Regions from separate parts of the Staphylococcus hsinchuensis genome, predicted to be linked through region 1. Evidence: a T-box and tRNA genes for the amino acid it is inferred to sense, from the RefSeq annotation. Region 1 holds a T-box; the other holds one or more tRNA genes.
What was found. A T-box is a leader RNA that pairs with one kind of tRNA and senses whether it is charged. The one in region 1 lies ahead of serS (serine--tRNA ligase), so its partner is inferred to be a tRNA-Ser.
Positions count from the first base shown of each region.

Region 2: it has a tRNA-Ser gene. The T-box ahead of serS (serine--tRNA ligase) is inferred to sense a tRNA for this amino acid. The anticodon was not compared.

Region 1 is NZ_CP128355.1:637,954-649,922, forward strand. Features, by position in the region: gene QQM35_RS03200 (AzlC family ABC transporter permease) at 1-438, opposite strand, end outside; gene serS (serine--tRNA ligase) at 816-2,099, opposite strand; T-box leader at 2,165-2,362, opposite strand; gene hutH (histidine ammonia-lyase) at 2,418-3,926, opposite strand; gene QQM35_RS03215 (NAD(P)H-hydrate dehydratase) at 4,341-5,153, shown strand; gene gyrA (DNA gyrase subunit A) at 5,273-7,954, opposite strand; gene gyrB (DNA topoisomerase (ATP-hydrolyzing) subunit B) at 7,990-9,921, opposite strand; gene recF (DNA replication/repair protein RecF) at 9,933-11,048, opposite strand; gene yaaA (S4 domain-containing protein YaaA) at 11,045-11,278, opposite strand; gene dnaN (DNA polymerase III subunit beta) at 11,916-11,969, opposite strand, start outside.
Region 2 is NZ_CP128355.1:1,287,197-1,299,165, forward strand. Features, by position in the region: gene QQM35_RS06475 (peptide chain release factor 3) at 1-310, shown strand, start outside; gene QQM35_RS06480 (TerC family protein) at 602-1,402, shown strand; gene QQM35_RS06485 (hypothetical protein) at 1,639-2,538, shown strand; gene QQM35_RS06490 (TrkH family potassium uptake protein) at 2,958-4,316, shown strand; gene QQM35_RS06495 (bifunctional UDP-sugar hydrolase/5'-nucleotidase) at 4,465-5,973, shown strand; tRNA gene QQM35_RS06500 (tRNA-Ser) at 6,126-6,214, opposite strand; tRNA gene QQM35_RS06505 (tRNA-Asn) at 6,218-6,292, opposite strand; gene QQM35_RS06510 (competence protein ComK) at 6,444-7,007, opposite strand; gene QQM35_RS06515 (IDEAL domain-containing protein) at 7,260-7,478, shown strand; gene QQM35_RS06520 (lipoate--protein ligase) at 7,557-8,546, opposite strand; gene QQM35_RS06525 (YkvS family protein) at 8,743-8,928, shown strand; gene QQM35_RS06530 (CPBP family glutamic-type intramembrane protease) at 8,934-9,536, shown strand; gene QQM35_RS06535 (DUF3923 family protein) at 9,661-9,903, opposite strand; gene QQM35_RS06540 (CapA family protein) at 10,033-11,166, opposite strand; gene QQM35_RS06545 (ArsR/SmtB family transcription factor) at 11,545-11,865, shown strand; gene arsB (arsenite efflux transporter membrane subunit ArsB) at 11,865-11,969, shown strand, end outside.

The sequences.
Region 1 (11,969 bases):
CGAAGCTATTGTCCAAAATGTATAAGCTGTAATATTTAAACCATGTAGCCACCGATCGTTTATCTTTTCCCCTTTCACATGAGGTGTTATGGCTACACCAAATGTTTCATCAGTAACTAATGAAGCCAGACCGATACGATTTAAAATGCCATAATTTTTAAAATTCGGTGCTAATGTCAGACTTAAAAGGAACATCCTGGAATTGATAATAAATGTGGTTAAAACAATCGCATATAATGGCGTTCCCGCAATGACTAACGAACATATGACAAATTGCGCGGATCCTGCATAAACTAATAATGAGAGTAAGATGATTTCTATTAAATGGAAACCGGAAGAAGTTGCGACGATTCCAAATGACAAACCAATTCCTACATAGCCTAATAAAGTCGGTATACATTCCCTAACGCCTTGCCTAAATGAAAGATGTTCTGCCAACTTTCCACCGCCTTCCCTTTTAAAAAATAAGTATTGCTATTCTAATACAAAATTCAGAAAACTCCCACCTATTTTAGAATACCGTTTGTGTGACCGAAGACAAACGTTCGTCTATAAAAGTTGAAATAACAACTCTTTAAAGAATTTGTAATTTTTAAAATATTTTTAGACGTCCTTCTATATTTTTGACTTTTTACACCTCCCCTACCCTCCCCTACTACTAAATAATTCATGTGAAAAGCTTATAAGGAGAGGGTTTTTAGTTTCATTAATCAAAATAAAAAGGCAGAAGCTTTTATGCGCTTCTACCTTAAATGAATAGCGATTTCGTTATTAACTAATACTATTTATTTTAAAAATAATCTCTTCTAATTTATTTATTTAAAAGGACGAATTTCTGTTTTTCCACCCATGAATGGTACAAGTGCTTCTGGAATTGTTACTGATCCGTCTTCATTTTGATAATTTTCAACGATAGCCGCAAATGTACGACCTACTGCAAGTCCACTACCGTTTAGTGTATGCACTAATTCTGGTTTTGCTTTTGTATCTCGTTTGAAACGGATATTTGAACGACGTGCTTGGAAATCAGTAATATTTGAACAAGAACTAATTTCTTTATATTCATTATAACTTGGTAACCAAACTTCTAAATCATATGTTTTGCTTGAACCGAATCCGATGTCGCCTGTACATAAGATCACACGACGGTATGGTAATCCAAGTTCTTCTAATATCGCTTCAGCATTTGTTGTCATTTCTTCTAATGCATCCCAAGAATCTTCTGGTTTTTCGAATCGAACCATTTCAACTTTATCAAATTGGTGGAGACGGATAAGACCTCTTGTATCTCTTCCTGCTGAACCCGCTTCACTACGATAACATGCAGATTGTGCTGTGAATTTCTCAGGTAAGACATCCGGCTCAATAATTTCGTTACGATAATAGTTTGTTAAAGGAACTTCTGCTGTAGGAATTGTATAAAGACCTTCTTTTTCAACTTTGAATAAATCCTCTTCAAATTTAGGTAACTGACCTGTACCGTACATAGAATCTGCATTCACTAATTGAGGTACCATCATTTCAGTATAACCATGTTGCGTTGTATGTTTTGTTACCATGTAGTTCATTAACGCACGTTCAAGTTGTGCACCATCACCAGTTAAATAGACAAATCTTGCTCCAGATACTTTAGCAGCTCTTTCGAAATTTACCATTTTCAATTCTTCCACTAAATCCCAGTGGGGTTTAGCTTCGAAATCAAATTCACGTGGTGTGCCCCAACGTTTAAGTTCTACATTGTCTTCATCTGATGCACCTTCAGGAACATCATCATGAATTAAGTTAGGAATACGAGATAACTGATCGTTTAGTTCTGCATCTACTTTATTTAATTGTTCATCTAAAGCTTTGATGTCATCGCCTAAGTTACGCATTGCAGCAATCGCATCATCAGCATTTTCTTTGTTACGTTTTTTCTGAGCGATTTCACCACTCACTTTATTACGTTCAGCTTTCATTTCTTCAGCTTTACTTATCAATTCACGGCGTTGGTCGTCTAACTTTAATACGTCATCAACAACACTGTCATCCATGCCTCGCTTAGTAACTTTCTCTTTAACTAAATCTGGTGTCTTACGGAATAACTTAATATCCAACATAAAAATTTCATCCTTTCGAAGATAAATTTGAGGACTCCGCGTATAAAAAAGACCACATCCCTTACCCAAGGGACGTGGTCTACGCGTTGCCACCCTATTTAACAGCCTAATTTAGACTGCGCTCACACTAAAATAACGGTTAAAACCGATTGTTCTTTCATATAGTAGGTAGATTCGCATTAATATTGATTACTTGTTCACACTTACCACAAGCTCTCTGAAATCAAATAATTAATGTTACTTGGCCTACGAACAATACTATTATTAACTTAAATTAAATATAGCAAATCAATTTTGTGATTTCAAGCATGACACGCATTATACTGTTTCTTTGTAAGCTGCTTCTCGCAGATATTGTGATACTGCTTCAATATCTTTATGGAATTGACGATCTTCTGTTATGGAAGGAACAATTTTTCGTAATTGGTTATATTTTTCATATGTTTTTGGTGATAACTTTTTAACATCTTTATGTTCAACTGCTTGTAACGCGATGATTGTTTCAATTGCTAAAACGCGACGAGCGTTTTCAACTATTTGATAACCATGTCGTGAAGCAATTGTTCCCATAGAAACATGATCTTCTTGATTGGCTGAAGACGGAATAGAGTCTACACTTGCTGGATGAGCAAGTGTTTTATTTTCTGAAACGAGACTTGCTGCAGCGTATTGCATAATCATGGCACCACTTTGTAAACCTGGTTGTGGACTTAAGAATGCTGGTAATCCTTGGTTTAATTGAGGGTTTACTAGACGTTCTAGACGTCGTTCTGAAACATTGGCCAACTCACTTGTTCCTATTTTCAAGAAATCTAAAGCAAATGCGACAGGTTGACCATGGAAATTACCGCCTGAGATCACTAATGTTTCATTGTCATTATCAAAGATAAGCGGATTATCGTTCGCAGCGTTCATTTCATATTCTAGTTTTTCTTTTACATAATTGAAGACTTGGAAACTCGCTCCATGAATTTGAGGGATACAACGTAATGTATACGCATCTTGTACTCTTATATCACCTTGTTTTGTCGTAAGTTCTGAACCTTCTAACCAGTCTCTCATACGTGCTGCCACTTCAATTTGTTCTGGATGGTTTCTTACTTTATGAACGTTTTCATTATAAGCATCTGTAATACCATTTAAAGCTTGATGTGTTAATGAAGCAATCCACTCTGCTTGTAACCCTAAACTTTCCGCTTCAATATGACTAATAATACCTTGTGCTGTCATTGGCTGCGTACCATTAATCATCGCTAAACCTTCTTTAGCTTTTAGCACATGTGGTTCTCGATTTAAACGTTTTAAGACATCCCGACTGTCTAATCTTTGATCTTCATAATAAACTTCACCTTCACCAATTAACGCTAATGTTAAATGGGATAATGGTGCTAAATCACCAGAAGCTCCTAGTGAACCTTGTTCAGGGATAACTGGGATAATACGATGATTAATAAAATATTGTAATTGATCAATCAAAGCTTCTGAGGCACCAGAATGCCCTTTGATTAATGTATTAAGTCGTAATACCATCATGACCAATGCTACGTTTTTAGGGAAAGGTTTGCCCATACCACATGAATGTGAACGAATTAAATTCGTTTGTAACTGATTATATTCACCTTCATCAATGCGTACATCGCTAAACAATCCAAATCCAGTCGTAATACCATAAATAACTTGTTTTTTTTCTATAATGTCTTCAACGATTTGTCTGCTTTTTCTAACTCGTTCTAGTGTGAGATCTCCAATGCTAACGGTATCTGAATGTTCTAAAAAATGCTTAATTTCATTAATTGTTAATGATTCACCATCTAAATGTAATACCATTCTTCCATCTCCTTTGTTTTAAATAAATCCTTTGTTTAATAAAAAGTATACGCTTACACTTTTATGGAAACAACACTTTGAACAATATCCGTAACGTATTATTAAGTTACCGATTTAATAGGGTAAAGTTTAACTTAACAAAGGTTAATGTAACTTTATAAATTCTTTACGAATCAAAGTATTGACTTACGGCCAAACCAAGTATAATATACACTATTGTATTTAGAAATTGTTGTTTTGACCGTATTGTTATCAATGGAGATGAGCACATTGTTTTCACACACTTTATTACCTTTTCCTATAAGGATTTAAGTTTGGTTGTGGAATTATATGCAATGCTCATGCTTCATTTATTTTTTCAACACGTACGACACGACTATAAAAATGAGTATTTATTTAAGGGAGGTTTCAATTGTGGAAGTTTTATCATCAGTTAACATACCGAAACGTAATGAAGAAACTCACAAAGGTGATTACGGAAAGATTCTTTTAATCGGTGGAAATGTAAATTTAGGTGGGGCAATTATGCTAGCAGCACGTGCATGTGTATTTAGTGGAAGTGGGTTAATTACTGTAGCTACACATCCTACTAACCATGCAGCGCTTCATTCACGTTGTCCTGAGGCAATGGTTATAGATATCAATGATACTAAGATGTTAACGAAGATGATTGAGCATACAGATTGTATCTTAATCGGTCCTGGATTAGGTTGTGACTTTAAAGGGAACAACGCAATTACTTTCTTATTGCAAAATATCCAACCACATCAAACTTTAATCGTGGATGGGGATGCAATTACTATATTTAGTAAATTGAAACCGGATATCCCTTCATGTAACGTGATTTTTACACCGCATCCAAAAGAGTGGGAGCGTTTAAGTAATATTCCTGTAGATGAGCAAACATATGAACGCAATCGTGAAGCGGTTGATCAATTAGGTTCTACAGTCATTCTTAAAAAGCACGGCACAGAAATTTACTTTAAAAATAGTGATTACAAATTACCTATAGGTACACCTGCAATGGCTACAGGTGGTATGGGTGATACTTTAGCTGGTATGATCACAAGCTTTATTGGACAGTTTGATAATTTTGAAGAAGCGGTAACAAGTGCGACTTATACACATAGTTATATTGGCGAAGAATTATCTTCTTCAATGTATGTCGTTCCACCTTCAAGATTAATTAATGAAATTCCATATGTGATGAAATCATTAGAAAGTTAAATTCACAGTCCAAAATAGACGGTAGGCATACTAAATTTTAATGTAATCTATACAAATTCGATAAATTATATGAAAAAGCACGACCTTTCTAATAAAGAAAGGTCGTGCTTTTCTATTTGTTATTCATCACTTTCATCGTTATCTTCGTTTTCAATATCTTCATTTACACGATCCATGAAGTCTTGTCTAAGTTCTTGGCGTTCTGTTGAATTAGCATCGTCTGTAGTAGTACTTTCATCTTCTGTTTCAGTATGAATTGTATTACCAGGTGTTTGATCATCAGCGATTGTTTCGCTCTCATTTGATATTTCATCTTCGCCTTGTTCTGCTTCGGATGTTTCGAGGGCTTCTTCTTTTTTCTCTTCTTCACTTACTTTCGCTACAGTTGAAACGAACTGATCATCACTTAGCTTGATGAGACGAACACCTTGAGCGCTACGTCCATTTTGTGAAATATCTTGCACATCAATACGGATGATTACACCTGAATTCGTAACAATCATTAAATCTTCTTCACCAGTTACAGAAGTAATACAAACGATATTACCATTTCGTTCAGTAATTGTTGCTGTTTTGATACCTTTACCGCCACGATTTGATAATCGGTAATCTTTAACTGGTGTACGTTTACCGTAACCATTTTCAGTTACTACAAGGAGTTCATCATCGCTACTAGCATGTGCTACATCTAAGCCGACAACTTCGTCTCCTTCGCGTAGCGTGATACCTTTCACACCCGCTGCCGTACGACCAAGTGGGCGTAATGTTTGTTCTGAGAAACGGATTAATGAAGCGTGAGATGTACCGATTAAGACATCTTCATTACCATCAGTAAGTCTTACCGCAATTAACTCATCATCATTCTTGAAACTAATTGCGATTTTACCGTTTTTATTGATGTGTGAGAAATTACTTAATGCAGAACGTTTCACACGTCCTTTAAGTGTCGCAAATATTAAGTAATCTTCTTCACTTTCTAAATCTTTCACGGCAATCATCGTACTGATTTTTTCATCGGAATCTAGCTCTATCGCATTGATAATTGGTATACCTTTAGACTGACGTGAGAGTTCCGGCACTTCATAACCTTTAAGTTTATACACGCGACCTTTATTCGTAAAGAACAAGACGTTATCATGCGTACTCATCGTTACAAGTTGACTGACAAAGTCTTCTTCTAACGTATTCATACCTTGGACACCACGGCCGCCACGATTTTGAGCTCTATATGTAGAAACTGGTAATCGTTTAATGTAATTATTGTGACTTAATGTAATGACGATCTGTTCTTCAGGTATTAAATCTTCATCTTCAATACTATCTAAACCGCCTAATTGAATTTCAGTGCGACGTTCATCGCCAAAGCGATCACGAACATCGATAAGCTCATCTCTTACGATTTGAAGTAAGCGTTCTTCATCGGCAAGAATTGCTTGTAACTCTTTAATGTACTCAATCAAGTTGTTGTATTCATCTTCAATCTTGTCACGCTCTAAACCTGTTAGACGTCTTAAACGCATATCGAGAATTGCTTGAGCTTGGCGCTCAGATAACTTGAAACCTTCTTGTAGACGCGTCATAGCCTCTTTATCTGTTTCTGATTCACGAATAATGCTAATGATTTCATCAATGTGGTCTAGTGCGACTCTTAAACCTTCTAATATGTGTGCACGGTCTTGTGCTTTTTTCAGATTATATTCTGTACGTCTTCTGACAACGACCTTTTGATGATCTAAATATTGTTCTAACGCTTCTTTAATGTTGATTAGTTTTGGTCTGCCGTTCACTAAGGCGATCATGTTTACACCGAATGATGTTTGTAATGGTGTTTGTTTGTATAAATTATTTAGAACGACGCTTGCATTAGCATCCTTTCTAATATCTATAACAACACGTACACCCGTACGTAAACTTGTTTCATCTCGTAAATCTGTAATACCTTCAATTTTCTTATCACGTACAAGTTCGGCAATTTTTTCAATCATACGTGCTTTATTGACTTGATAAGGTACTTCAGAAACGATGATACGTTGACGACCACCGCCACGTTCTTCGATTTCAGCACGTGCACGCATTTGAACAGAACCACGACCTGTTTCATAAGCACGTCTAATACCACTCTTACCTAAAATAATACCTGCAGTAGGGAAATCTGGGCCTTGAATATCTTCCATAATTTCAGCAATCGTCAAATCTGGATTGTAACTTAAACTAATTATGCCATTAATAACCTCAGTTAAATTATGAGGCGGGATATTCGTCGCCATACCAACTGCAATCCCTGAAGCACCATTTACTAGTAAGTTAGGGAATCGAGAAGGTAAGACTGACGGCTCTCTTTCTGTACCGTCATAGTTATCTATAAAGTCAATCGTATCTTTATTTAAATCTTTAAGCATTTCAAGCGTCATCTTCGCCATACGGGCTTCTGTATAACGCATTGCTGCTGCGCCATCGCCGTCCATGGAACCGAAGTTACCTTGACCGTCTACTAAAGGATATCGATAGCTGAAATCCTGTGCCATTCTAACCATTGCCTCGTATATTGAAGAGTCACCATGAGGGTGGTATTTACCCATAACATCCCCGACGATACGCGCTGATTTTTTATAAGGTTTATCTGGTGTCATGCCTTGTTCGTTTAATCCATATAAAATACGTCGATGCACTGGTTTCATACCATCTCTTACATCTGGTAATGCACGAGACACAATAACACTCATCGCATAATCTAAAAACGATTCACGCATTTCACTTGTTATATTCCGTTCATTAATTCTTGATTCAGGTAATTCAGCCATCAAGATATCCTCCTTCAAAAATTCAGCTTATTGCTCTAGAAATCTAAATTTGCATAAACTGCGTTGTCTTCAATAAACTGTCTACGGTTCTCTACAATATCGCCCATTAACATTTCGAATGTTTGGTCTGCATCAATTGCATCTTCCAATGAAACTTGTAGCATTGCACGATTCTCTGGATTCATCGTAGTTTCCCAAAGTTGATCTGCATTCATTTCACCAAGACCTTTGTAACGTGAAATGGACCATTTAGGTGATGGGTCTAATTCTGATTTTAATTTTTCTAATTCACGTTCATTAAACACATAATATTTTTGTTTACCTTGCGTTAATTTAAACAATGGTGGCTGTGCAATATACACATAACCCGCTTCGATTAACGGTCTCATAAAGCGATAGAAGAATGTGAGTAATAACGTACGTATATGTGCACCGTCGACATCGGCATCAGTCATAATAACAATCTTGTGGTAACGTGCTTTGCTTAAATCAAATTCGCCACCGATTCCCGTACCAAATGCTGTAATCATAGAACGGATTTCGTTGTTATTTAAGATTCTGTCTAGACGTGCCTTTTCCACATTTAGAATCTTACCTCGTAATGGTAAAATCGCTTGCGTTTCTGAGTCACGACCTGATTTTGTAGACCCCCCGGCAGAGTCACCTTCGACAATAAAGATTTCACTGCGCTCTGGATCCTTACTAGAGCAATCTGCAAGTTTACCTGGTAAGCTTGAAATTTCTAATGCTGATTTACGACGTGTCACTTCACGTGCTTTTTTAGCTGCGATTCGTGCACGAGATGCCATAATACCTTTTTCCACTACGATACGTGCCACTTGTGGGTTCTCATATAAGAAACGTTCAAATAGCTCTGAGAAAATCTTATCAACAATTTGTCGTACTTCTGAATTTCCAAGTTTCGTCTTTGTTTGTCCTTCGAATTGTGGATCACCATGCTTGATTGAGACGACTGCCGTTAGACCTTCTCGTGTATCTTCACCCGATAATCTCTCTTTGTCTTCTTTGATGATTTTACTATTTAAGCCATAACTATTAAGTACACGTGAAAGTGAACGTTTAAAGCCTTCTTCGTGTGTTCCTCCTTCATATGTGTGGATATTATTTGCGTATGTTAATAAGTTTGTAGCATAACCATTGTTATATTGTAAGGCAATCTCAACTTCTACATCATCTTTAGATTCATGTACATAAATTGGTTGCTCGTGTAACGGTTCTTTATTCTCATTAAGCATTTCTACGTATGATTTAATACCGCCTTCGTAATAATACGCATCTTCACGAACTTCCTCTTCTCGTTCGTCTTTTAGACGGATAGCTACACCTTTATTTAAGAAAGCTAATTCTCTAATACGTTGTTGTAAAATCTCATAATTATAAACCGTCGTTTCAGTGAAAATTTCAGGGTCTGCTTTAAATCGAATTTCTGTCCCAGTTTCTTCTTTCGTTTCACCAATAACCTTTAAGTCGAATTGTGGAACGCCTTTTTTGTAGGCTTGATGATAAATTTGTTTATCTTTATGTACATACACTTCTAGGTCTTCGGACAGTGCGTTTACTACTGAAGAACCTACACCGTGTAGACCACCAGAGACTTTGTAGCCGCCTCCGCCAAACTTTCCGCCTGCGTGAAGTACTGTTAAGATAACTTCCACTGCTGGACGACCCATTTTCTCTTGGATACCTACTGGAATACCTCGTCCGTTATCTGTAACTCTAATCCAATTATCTTTTTCAATCACGACGTTGATTTCATCTGCGTAGCCTGCAAGTGCCTCATCAATACTGTTGTCAACAATTTCCCATACTAAATGGTGTAAACCTTTTTCTGAGGTTGAACCTATATACATACCTGGTCGTTTTCTTACTGCTTCTAAGCCTTCTAATACTTGAATTTGACCAGCGCCATAATCTTCCCTGTTGTTCACATCTGACAATGTTTCCACCTTCACTTTCGTTACTTAATAATTTCACCTTGTTTAATTTGAAATAGCTTTGCATTTTTCATAATTTCATGGTCGATACCATCCACAGATGTTGTTGTTACGAACGTCTGTACTTTATGCTGTATCGTACTTAACAAGTGTGTTTGTCTCGAGTTATCTAACTCACTGAGCACGTCATCTAAAAGTAATACCGGATATTCTCCAACTTCGATATTCATAAGCTCAATTTCTGCAAGCTTAATCGATAAGGCTGTCGTCCGTTGTTGCCCTTGGGATCCATAAATTTGAGCATCCATTTCGTTAATATTAAAACCTAAGTCATCTCTATGCGGACCGTAAAGACAAACTGCTCTATCCATTTCACGTTCCTTGTTATCGTTAAGTATTGTTAAGACATCCTCCAAGCGTTCCGTCTCAGTTTTGTTAGTAAAGTCTAGCTTCATGCTTGGCATGTATTTCAATACTAATGTTTCACGATTGTCTGTAATGCCTGAATGGATAGGTCTAGCTAGAGATTCTAGTTCGTTAATAAAATGCGCTCTTCTTTGCATCACTTTCAAGGCGTATTCAGCAAATTGTTGGTTTAAAACTTCGAGCATCGTGCTATCCGTCTTATTGCCGTATTGCAATTGCTTTAAATAGTTATTCTTTTGTTTGAGAATACGTTGATACTGTGACAAATCATTTAAGTAAACTGCTGAAATTTGCCCGAGTTCCATGTCGATAAATTTTCGTCTGATTTGTGGCGAACCTTTAACTATATTTAAATCTTCGGGTGCAAATAGTACGACGTTTAAGTGGCCGATGTATTGAGTCAGTCTACTTTGTTCTAAGTGATTGATTTTAACTTGCTTTCCTTTTTTGGTTATATACATCGTTAGAGGCATAACGCCATATCTATAACTTAGTTCACTCTCTATTTTAGCATAATCACTAGAAAAACGTATAAGTTCCTTGTCATTGGATGTTCTGTGGCTTTTCGCAAGCGCTAACGTATAAATAGATTCTAGGAGATTCGTTTTACCTTGAGCATTTTCACCAATGAGAATATTTACTTCTGGATGACAATCTAAAGTAATTGATTCATAGTTTCGATAGTTATCTAGATGGAGTGTGTTAAGTTTCATTCTTCACCTTGATGTAAAATCAAAAACGAACCAACTTCTGGTATATCTATGTGATCTTGATGATTTAATTTCTTACCTCTGCGCGTTTCACGTTCATCATTGATAAAGACTTCAAAGTCTTGTAAGAACCATTTGGCTTGTCCTCCAGACTCGATAATACCTTCTGTCTTGAGAAATTGCCCTAATGTAATGTCTCCGTCTACGATGATTTCTTCAACCAAATCAATCACTCCGTTTCTTTATTAGGTCATTCCTATATTATACCTTTTTTGAGTAAAAATTTCATTCAAAATACAGGAAAGAAAGCGTTTACTTTAAACTTTATTTACATAAATTTAAAGGATTCTCTCAATATCTGTTTTATATTGTTTTAACTACTTACATTATAGCAAAAATACACACGTAGTTTTAATTCATACTGTCGAAAAATAACGACTCAAAATGCAATGTGAATTGAAAACTTTAAAAATATAACAATTGTAAAATAATCAAAACCATAATCTACAAACTTATTTGAATCATATAACGTGTTTTAAGGGTCATTTTGGCTTCAATTTATATATTTTGGTATAATACCATGCATTTTAATTTATGACTCACTGTGAATCGCTCAGTAGCATTTAAATAAGGTATGTAATTTTACATATTATTTTTAATAAAAAATGAGCCTGAGACAAAAATAGGTGTCTCAGACTCTTTATCAATTTGGTAGTAGATGTCTGAATTGAAAAGCGCTAAGAACAAGCTTTTTTCAATCCTAGTCATCATTGCCGGGTGGGACTACGATATCTCTATTAGAAAATCCGATTTCTGTCCCACTCCTATAGTTGGTTATTAATTTATTGATTAAGTATGGGCAATTTCAAATTAATAAGTTCTGATTGGTAAGATGAGTTGTGTCACTGAATCATCATCTTTTGG
Region 2 (11,969 bases), 650 kb from region 1:
TGCGATTCAATATTATAAAGCACTTCATACAAATCAAATTATTATCGGTGCAGTCGGTCAACTACAATTTGAAGTATTCGAACACCGTTTAAAGAATGAATATAATGTAGAAGTTGTGATGGAACCAGTTGGCCAAAAAATTGCCAGATGGATAGAAAATGAAGAAGATATTAAAGATAGTATGAGTTCATCACGTTCAATTTTAGTGAAAGATATTAAAGATAATTTTGTATTTTTATTTGAAAACGAATTTGCCACTCGTTGGTTCGAAGAAAAGTTCCCAGAAATCAAATTATATAGTTTGTTATAACTTTTGGATTTATGTATAATGACTTTATAAATAGAATACCTATGGCTTAATAGTCAGAGGGGAGTAACTTAGCTATTATTTACAGTATGTAATTTATATATACGTAAACAATGTAGTCATTTTATCGTCATTACGAAGTGCAAGACACTTCCGGTAATGTGGGCAATACATTTATTGTCGAGTGAGACCTTTGCTAATTATGAATGTCTGTTCAACGTTGATTGGATGCAGTGCATGCATATTTAGCTAGGTCTCTATTTTTATGTAAAAAAACTTAAGGAGTTGTCACTAATGGATCCGAGTATTTTATTATCATATGGATGGGTATTAGTTGTACTTTTCTTTTTAGAAGGATTATTGGCTGCAGATAATGCTGTTGTAATGGCAGTTATGGTTAAACATTTACCACCTAAACAACGTAAAAAGGCATTGTTCTATGGATTGCTAGGAGCTATGATTTTTAGATTCATTTCTTTATTTATTATTAGTATTATTGCTCAATTCTGGTGGATTCAAGCAGCAGGAGCCCTTTATTTACTTTATATGTCTGGTAAAAATCTATTTGATTTCTTCAAACATAAAGATGAGGATGATCAACAAGATAATGATGATCATCACTATAATGAAGATGGTGAAGAATCTGAAGCAAGCCCTAAAGAGTTCTGGGGTACAGTATTTAAAGTCGAATTTGCAGATATTGCATTCGCCATTGATTCTATGTTGGCAGCATTAGCCATTGCCCAAACTTTACCTAAAATTGGAATTCCATTTGGCGGAATGGACATAGGTCAATTTGGTGTTATGTTTGTGGGCGGTATGCTTGGTGTAATTATCATGCGTTTCGCTGCGTCATGGTTCGTTAATTTATTAAATAAATACCCAGGTTTAGAAGGTGCTGCCTTCGCAATCGTAGGATGGGTAGGTATTAAATTAATCGTCATGGTGTTAGCACATAAAGACATTCATATTATCCCTGAAAGTTTCCCACATTCACTATTATGGCAATGTATTTTCTGGGGTGTAATGATTCTTCTCGTAATTATCGGTTGGATTGCTTCAGCGAGAAAGAATAAGAAAGCAGAAAAAAAGTAAAAAGTGAAAAGTAGAAACTAGAATGTTAGAGACCTACGCTAATTATGACAATCAATGAGATTGGTTCATAATAGCTAGGTCTTTTTTTAATGATTTTGTTCGGATATCAAAATAAATTAGTAATTTAGAGTAAAAATGATTATAATTTATATTAAGCAGTAGAATATGGGAGATAGCAATATTCATATGATTAGATTATAATTGATGTGAATTTTTGTAAGTAAGGGGGAAAACTTATGTCTAAAGAAGATGAAAAACACGTTATCCCAAAAAATGAATATAAGCGCAAACGACGAGAATACTTTCATAATGAAGAAAGGGAACAGCGCGTAAAAGAAGAACAACAACGAAAAGCACAACAAGCAATAAAAGAGGAACAATTAGCAAAAAATAACGAAGAACGCGTGAAAGATAATTTACGTAAAGCCCGTATTGAAAAGCTGACTCAAGAAGAAATCCAACAACAGCAAGCTTTAGCTGCGAAACGTTCACAACAAACGACATATGACAAGGATCATCAAAACCAAAGCGAAAATAAAGAAGAGACGCACAAAGTGGATGATCAATCAAATGACTCGTCAGTGCACGGTGTTTCAGACAAACAGAAAAATTTAAATACGGTGAATCAAACGCAAAGTGAAACAGAGCAAAATGCTAATTTAAATGAAGATAGCGAACATAAAAAGTCTACCGAAGATTCATCGCCTGTTAACACTAAAACTAATAACAAACAATCTACGTATAAAGAAACCGAAAATGAGAATCAGCAAGGCACTGATGCTAATTCAAAAGAACATAATCAAGGATTTTTTGCTAAACATTGGCCGAAAATTGCGATTGTTGTAGCGGTCATCATACTATTATTATTAATTAAAGCGATATTTGGTGCAGTACATCATAATAAACATGCTCACGAAACTGCATACAATAATGAGATAAATACAAATCAAACCACTGCGATGAATCATACTGAAGGTTCTGAAGCGTCTGCAGTGACAATTAAAAACGCTACGGATGATACAAAAAATTCAGATAAACAATTTAGAAAAAATAGTCAACAACAGAATGAATTAGGTACAAGAGTCTGGGACAAAATAGATGTCTCAGACTCTTTGTCAATTAGTGGGACTACGTAATATCCATTAGAAAACTAGATATCTGACCCACTCCCTTTTTAAGTTATAGCTTTGTCGCAAAAATGCATGTTGTACCATCATTAATATGAAGAGCTTGCACAAAATCGAAAAGTCAATTATCCTATTACAGGCATAAAATTGTTATGATTGATAGTATAAATGATATATATCAAACTGTACCCCGGAAATATCGGTAAAATCACATAATCGGTTAGTCAAAAAATCATTAAGTGCTGTTACAGGTTTGCAAATTAATAATGTCATAGTAAAATTGGATGGTAAACAAGTTGATGCTAACTTAGGCTACTGACAAAGTATTGTTTTATTGAAATCATGAATGAGCATTATATGAAAAATGGTAAAATCGAATAGTTATAAAGAGAAAAATTAAATTGGAGTAATGTTGGGGTGAAAAGAAATTGTCTATTTTTAATCAATTGCTAAAGAAATCAAGTCCTCAACAAGGGATTGCAATCTATTATATATTTGCAATTATTGTGGCATTTTTATTACTTAATTTACCCTTTGTACATAAACCTGGTGTAGATGTTAAACCGATAGACACATTGTTTGTTGCAGTGTCAGGAGTGAGTGTAACAGGTTTAACACCCGTGACGATTGCTGATACATATTCAACTTTTGGTCAAATTATTATTTTAATTATTTTAAATATCGGCGGCATTGGCGTTATGGCAATAGGTACAATGCTATGGCTTGTATTGGGTAAACATATAGGTATGAGAGAACGTCAACTCATTATGTTAGATAATAATAAACATACGATGAGTGGAACGGTAAAGTTAATATTAGATATTGTTCGTACGATTATAATTATTGAGTTAGTAGGAGCCGCATTATTAACTTTCTATTTTTACAGAGATAATCCAGATTTGAAAAACGCGATTCTTCAAGGTGTTTTCGTCTCTGTTTCTGCGACGACAAATGGTGGTCTCGATATAACCGGAGAATCTTTAATTCCGTATGCTAATGATTATTTTGTACAAACAATCGTAATGTTCTTAATTGTGTTAGGTTCAATAGGATTTCCAGTGTTACTTGAAGCTAAGGCATATATACTGAATAGAATAACAAACTTTAGATTTTCATTGTTTGCGAAAATTACAACAATCACTTATTTAGGATTGTTTATTTTTGGTGTGCTTATTCTATTATTATTGGAACATAATCATGCTTTTCAAGGTATGTCCTGGCATAAAGCATTGTTTTCAGCATTATTCCAATCTTCAACGACGAGAAGTGCTGGCCTTCAAACGATCGATGTGAGTCATTTTGGTGATGGTACGAATTTGATTATGAGTATATTGATGTTTATAGGCTCCTCACCAAACTCTGTTGGCGGTGGTATAAGAACGACTACATTTGCGATTCTTATATTATTTATTTTGAATTTCAATAATAACTCCGAAAAGACAGACATCAAAGTATTCAACAGAGAAATTCATATTACGGATGTACAACGTTCATTTGCTGTATTTATTATGTCGATTATACTTACGTTTACGAGTGTTGTCGTTATTTTAGTTACTGAAAAGGAAGGTATCGGATTAACACAAGTTTTATTCGAAGTCATGTCAGCGTTCGGAACTTGTGGCTTATCAGTAGGAGTTACATCTGATTGTAATGATTTAACGAAGGTAGTATTAATGCTATTAATGTTTATCGGCCGTGTCGGTTTGATTAGTTTTATCATTATGATAGGTGGACGGAAAGAACCAGATAAATTCCATTATCCGAAAGAACGTATACAAATAGGTTAACTTAATTTGAACGAGGTAAGGATTATAACTCAAATCCTTGCCTCGTTATTTTTATCTGAAAATCAAAGATGGACTTACTTAAATTTTTTCATAGTATCAAAATATTAAAAAAACATGTTAAAATGTGGGTGATGAGGAGAGGGTAAATATGACAAAAAGCGAGACTATTGATATTGATATCATTGCAACGTCAGATATGCACAGTTACTTTCTAAACGGTGATAACGGATCAAATATTTATAGAGCAGGTACATATGTCAATCAAGTTCGAGAACAAAATGAAAATCTTATCTTATTAGATAGTGGGGGTAGTTTAGCAGGTTCATTGGCGGCATTTTATTATGCCATCGTGGCGCCTTATAAACGTCATCCAATGATCAAATTGATGAATGCTATGCATTATGACGCGAGTGGCATAAGTCCTAATGAGTTTAAATTTGGCTTATCATTTTTCTCAAAGTCAGTATCCCTAGCAAGATTTCCATGGTTATCAGCGAATATTGAATACCAACAAACGCGTGAACCATATTTCTCTACACCATACATAGTTACAGAAAAAGAGGGCGTCAAAATTGCAGTTGTTGGTCTAACTTCTGATGGCTTGATGGAACGTGAACATTTTGAAATGGAAGAAGACGTCATCATTGAAAAAACATTACTCTCTTCAAAACGTTGGATTAGATATATCCATGAAACTGAAGCACCTGACTTTCTCATTGTCATTTATCATGGTGGCTTAAATCAATTGAATAAATCAACTGATGAAAGAGAACAAAATGTAAATGAAGCGGAAAAAATTATGCAGTCCTTAGGTGTTATCGATTTGCTCATAACTGGGCACCAACATCAAACATTTATGGGAAGAGATGATCAAACGTTATATGTGCAAGCAGGACAAAATGCTGAACAACTTATTCACGTAAAAATAAATTTTAAAAAGCGTACAAATTCTTATGAATTGGAACACGTTGATTCAGACATTATTGATTTAAATAATTATGAAGAAGACGCAACGTTGTTAAACTTAACGTATTATGATCGTAAAGCTGTGGAACACTGGGGCGATGAGACGTTAACAGATCACATTCAGTCTACGAAGATAGAAGGTTTAGATGATGTGATAACACAACCGCATCCTTTCACGCAATTATTGCATGATAGTATTCATAGAGCATATAATTATGATATTTCATGTGTACATCTTCCTACCAATGGGGAGAAGGGATTGTCTGAAAGTGTAACTAATAAAGAATTATATGAAGCCTATCCACCCCCAGATGTGCCAATGGATTTAACCATCAAGGGCAAACATATTAAAATGCTATTGGAATATAGCTATGCGCATATTACCTTTCATAATAAAGCATTGAGTTCTACAATTATTGATGAGACGTTATGCACGTTCTGGCAAGGGGTCGATTATACGATTGATATGAATGCCGAACCTTTCGAACGTGTTACGTTAAATAACATCAATTTAGATTATGTTTATCGCGTAACGATGACAGACTACTGTTTCCGTAATTATCGACAATTGTTAGAAGATGCAATCATACACGATAAAGGGGAAACCACAATGGTAGAATTAATTGCTAATAATCTAAAAGATAAAGACTATCGTATAGAGTGCAAACAAACATTTAATGTTTTAACTTAATAGCAAATGCTGACAAATTAATATAATAAAAAAGCTAAGACGTATTTGTCTTAGCTTTTTTGTCATTTCAATAATAAATTAAAACTACTTACAATTTTTTAACAAAAAAGGATAGAACAATGAAGTTCTATCCTTTAAGTATCTATTATTAACGGAAACGGAGGGATTCGAACCCTCGCGCCGCTCTCGCGACCTACACCCTTAGCAGGGGCGCCTCTTCAGCCAACTTGAGTACGTTTCCATATGGCTCCACAGGTAGGACTCGAACCTACGACCGATCGGTTAACAGCCGATAGCTCTACCACTGAGCTACTGTGGATTAATATGTATCTCTTATCAAGCACAAATATAATTATATCAATTGCAGTAATTTTTTCAAGGGTTAATGTTAAAAAATATGTGGAATATTTACACTGTATTAACAAAATACTCCACATATATGATTTTACTATTAAGTAATAGTGCTACAATTACTTTTGTTCAAACAATGAGTATTTTGCTAAAGCTTCGTAGATATTTATCTGAGATTTAGAATAATCAATAGGGGATTCGGGATCAAAAGTTGCAACTTTTGCTGCACGATCCATCATATAATAATAGTAAATGCCATTTAAATATTGATGTTGCATACTGTGAGCTGAAATATTTACTGTGATAGATTGTTTGTCGACGAAAATCACTTTACATTTTTTCTCTTTCATAGGCTTAATATGACTTACGTAATGAATGTTAATCCAAGTGTTTTCTTCTTTTCTGTCAGAGTGTGTAGGGAAAAAATAAGTAGGAAAAAGTGGAGTGAATAAAATAGGGGGCTTACTATTAATGCCTGTAATTCGAATCGTATCTTCTTTCTTAAAGACATAACTGCTACCATAAAATCGGCAAGACCTCTCTATTATTTTATGTGTACGGTCTTTTACGGTGTAATTATCTTCTTGATACCTGTAAATACATGTTCCTGCGTAAGGGCCAATGGTTAAATTACATGGCTGGAGCACCATGTCTCCTTTTTTAATAATGTATTGTTGATTCATTGTTGTTGCCTCCTTTGTATTGTGACGCTAACTAAATAATATACGCAGCTATGATAAAAATCAACTTTTATAATAAAAATATTTTATTGGTTACTAGTATTTGATTTTTGAGTATGCAATTATTGAGATTAATCATTTTTGGTAAAAGTAAGTTCTTCATATCTTTTTTCGAAAAAGTCAGAAAATTCATTGATTTTAAAATTAAAAGCCTGTATACTATTCGTAAATATTAATAGAGAGGTTGTGCTGAGTATGAAACACAATACGAATATTAAATATCATACAGTAGAATCATTTGTTTCGACAATTAATGATTTAGGGATTGAGTTAATTATTGATGAATCATTAAGAAATGTTCGAAAAGATGAACTGGAATCGTTAATCGATCGTGCGCTTGAAAGAAAGAACGAGGAAGACTTTAACCGTTATACAAACGAGTATAAAAAGTTGGAGGCATTTCTCGTTGGATAATTTATATACGAATGATAACATTTAAGGTTAATACAGAAGTTAACTGAGTTAATTGACTGTATAGACCTTTTATTTTTATTAAGCCATTAAACGAATGAGCTCATATCGATCGATTGCACCAAAATAATGATGTAAATCGAAGTGAGAAAGCGCTTCTTCTATATGATTAAATTCATGTAATGAACCAATTAAGGCATTTTCCAATTCTGTCACATCACCTTCACCAAAGAAATCCCCAAATATTTTAGCGTGTTCAATACGTCCTTTTTTTACATCAAATTTTACTTGCACAAATCCTTTATCGAATTTTTCTTCACGTTCGAAGTTGTATTTAGGATTTCTACCGTAATTCCATTCCCAAGTTCGATATTTTTCATTGCTGAGTTGCTCGATATTTTCCCAATCTTCATCTGAAAGTATATATTCTTCAACAGGTTGTTCATTACCGAATATCGTTTTTAAAATGATATCTTTAAATGTATCAATATTAAGTGGTTGTTTTAAAAACTCTTCAATGTTTGCAACGCGACTTCGAACTGATTTAATTCCTTTTGATTTAATTTTTGCTGGGTTCACTTTTAAAGCGTTTTGTACTTCGTTTAAATCACTACTTAACATCAATGTGCCATGGCTAAACATACGTTCTTTTACTTTCACCATTGCATTTCCTGAAATTTTAGCGTTGCCAACTTGAATGTCATTTCTCCCACTCATCTCTGCGTCAACGCCGAGACTATTCAACGCTTGTACAATCGGTTCTGTAAACTTTCGGAAGTTATGGAAACTATTACCATCATCGTCAGTAATAAAGCTAAAGTTCAAGTTTCCCGTGTCGTGATAAACAGCGCCTCCACCTGAAATGCGGCGTATAACATCAATACCGTGTGATTCGACGTAACTTTTATTTACTTCTTCATGTGTATTTTGATTTTTCCCTACAATAATAGAAGGGCGATTAACATAAAATAAAAAATAACTATCATCATTAGGCATGTTTTTTAAAACGTATTCTTCCATCGCTAAATTTAATGATGGGTCAGTGATATCTTTATTACTAATAAATTTCATGAAAACACTCCTTGCCGTCTAAAATACTTTCACTACTAGTTATCCTACATTTTTTATAAAATTACCAATCATATACTTCCATAATATGAAACTTTTAATTACCATTAAAACAATAAGAATTAATAGTTTTTTGTTTATTTGTTGTGAGATTTTTTGTATAATGTTTTCTAGTAAGCAATTCTAGGGAGGATAAAGCATGACTATTGCAGAAGTTGGAAATATTGTAGAATTTTATGACGGTTTAAAAGGTCGTGTAGAAAAAATAAATGATAATTCAGTAATTGTAGACTTAACAATTATGGAGAATTTCAATCAACTAGATTTGCCAGAAAAAACAGTGATCAATCATAAACGATACACAATTGTTGAACAAGAAGGATAAATTTAATGAATAAAATATCAAAAGCATTAATTTGGTTTATAGTAAGTTTTATTGTTTTTCATGTGATTCTCTTTATTATGAGAGGAGAACATCAAGTTTATTGGAATTTATATACAGGAATAATGCTGTTTGCTGGCATTAGCTATGTATTTTATCAGCGAGATTTAGAATCTAAACGCTTATTGAATTCGATCGGTATTGGTTTGTTAGCAGGACTAGTACTGATTATTGTTCAATTGGTTATGTCTGCAATTGCACCAGAGTTAAAGTATGCTGAACTCGTTAAATTATTAACGAAAACAGGCGTTGCTTTCAAATGGCAAATGTTTGTAACTTTATTCTTAGTAGTGCCGTGTCATGAGCTCTATATGAGAACAGTGTTACAAAAGGAACTATTAAAGTTAAAAATACCTGGTTGGATAGCAGTTTTAATTACTGCTATTTGCTCAGCATCTTTATTTTACTACTTAGGTAATTTATGGATTGTATTATTTGTTTTTATTGCACAAGTTATCCTTTCATTTAGTTATTTATATTCACGACGTATTGTTACGACAGTGATTGCACAAATTGTTGCAGTTGTTGTTTTATTAATATTTAACGCTTAATTTTTAATAATTTGCGCGATATATTGTGAATATTTAAGTCCAATTCTATAATAATCAACAGGAAAGAACTCTCTTTCTAAATTACTAAAGCCCTTGGCAATATGACTGCCAAGGGCTTATTTGATTATATTTGGGCGTGAGCGTGCTTTTTTGAAACCATAATATTAACAATGGCCCAAACAATTTGAATGATAAACGGAATGATGAAGAATGCTGCAATGACTGCAATGTTGATTAATTTTAACTCAAAAGTTTGCGTTGCGCCCGTTGCATCTACTTCACGGAACCATAAAAATAGCGAAATTATTGCAAATGTCGCAATTTCTAGTACACAAACAATCCAAAACAATATCCACGAAACTTTCATTAAAATCCCTCCATAATAAAATATTCATCATTAACTAGGAAAACAAATTGATATTAACGAATTTAAAAAGTATTCAATACTATAAGTATATGGGTTTGGTTGTAAAATGTAAACAAAGCCACCAGACAATTAATAGCTTGAATCATCTAAAAACTGATCATCTATAATATCTTTCGTGAGTGTTACTAAGCGAGGTTTCGACATTTGAGCACCTCTGTTGAATTGTACGCCATGCTTTCTTGCAAGTTCGTTCGTATAGTCGTCTAACATGTATAATTTGAAGTTTCTCTTACTATTAACATCATATGGGTTCGGCATTTCATAGTGATTGACAATTGATCGCCATTTTACATGATCAATTTTAATTTTACCTGCTTGCTTAGTGATATCGAATTGTACACTTCCACCAAGGTGATTACTTTCCGTTCCTGTTTGTTGCCCGTTTAAAAAGTTGCCTAAAGAGTAAGCAACTAAAGTTTTATGTTTACCGTTACCTTGAATCCATTTGACTGGTTGAATGACATGTGGATGTGTGCCTATCACAGCATCTACATTTTGTTGAGCTAAAAATTTAGCATAATCTTGTTGTGTTTTATTTGGAAAATGTTTACCTTCATTACCCCAATGTGTAGAAACAATGACCATGTCGCTATGCTTTTTAGCTCGTTTAATATCCCTTTTCATTGTGTGCTTATTTAAATAGTTAACTAAGTACGGCTTTTCTGGTTTCAATCCGTTCGTACCAAAGGTGTAACTTAACATAGATACCTTTATACCCTTGATGTTCAATACGTGTGTTTTGTCACGGTCTTCTTGTGAATTAAACGTACCAGTAAACAAAACTTTATCTTTATATTTCTCCCAAGTTTTTATTCGTGCATTGACGCCAGAGAGTCCCTGATCTAATGCATGGTTATTAGAACCATTAATTAAATTAAATCCTGTATCTACGAGTGATCCAGCAATTGCACTCGGGGTATTAAACTGTTTAAATCCATGGAAGGGTCGATCATCTCCTCCCATTGGTGATTCTTGATTAATATAAGCAATGTCTTTATTTTTTATGTATGATTTGATAGGGTGATACATTTTATCAAAGTTAAAGTTGTTGTTCGTTTTTGCATCATTATAAACGACGGGGTGGATTAGGTTATCACCAACAGCGACAAACTTGATTTTTTCACTATGGGTAAAATAGAAAACGCCATAACCGACAGTTAAAATGATAGCGATTACAAAAAATGATAGTACGATTTTTCTCATAGCAGTCACCTCTAGTATTAAATTTAAAAAAATGTAAATAAGTGTGTGGATTAATACATATAGTTAATTAATGAATATGATTCTAAATTCAGTCGAGCAAAAATGGAATGATTGTTGAATTCTAAAACATAAGAATATCATTATTTATTAGTAAAAATATTCAAAATTGAAAAATAAAATTTAAAATCATTGTATATAACATTTTCTCAAGTATATACATAAAGACATGAAAAATAAAACCCATATATATAAATTTTAACGATGAAATTTATTATGTTGTTGTGAAAAATCATTATTTAACCGAGTACCCGAAACTACATAGACAATATTATATATAGATGGTAATCTATATAGTGATAAAAATTAGGAGGCGTTTAAATGTCTTATCAAGAGATAGCTCTTATTTTAAAGGTTTTAGCAGATGCTAAACGTTTGGAAATAATAGATATTCTTTCATGTGGAGAACTTTGCGCTTGTGATTTACTGGAGCATTTTCAATTTTCACAACCGACTTTGAGTCATCATATGAAATCGTTAGTAGATAGCGGAATAGTCTCTTCCAGAAAGGAAGGGAATAAGCGATTATACAAACTCAATCGCGAGAAGTTAAACGAAGTAAAATATAACTTAGATTTAATCAATACATCTAATCATTTATGTATTTGTAATCAAATAGAGAAAGGTGAATGTCAATCATGATGACAGGCATAGCGATTGCAATATTTGTATTAACAATAACCTTTGTGATTTGGCAACCTAAAGGACTAGATATAGGAATCACAGCAGTAATTGGTGCAATATTA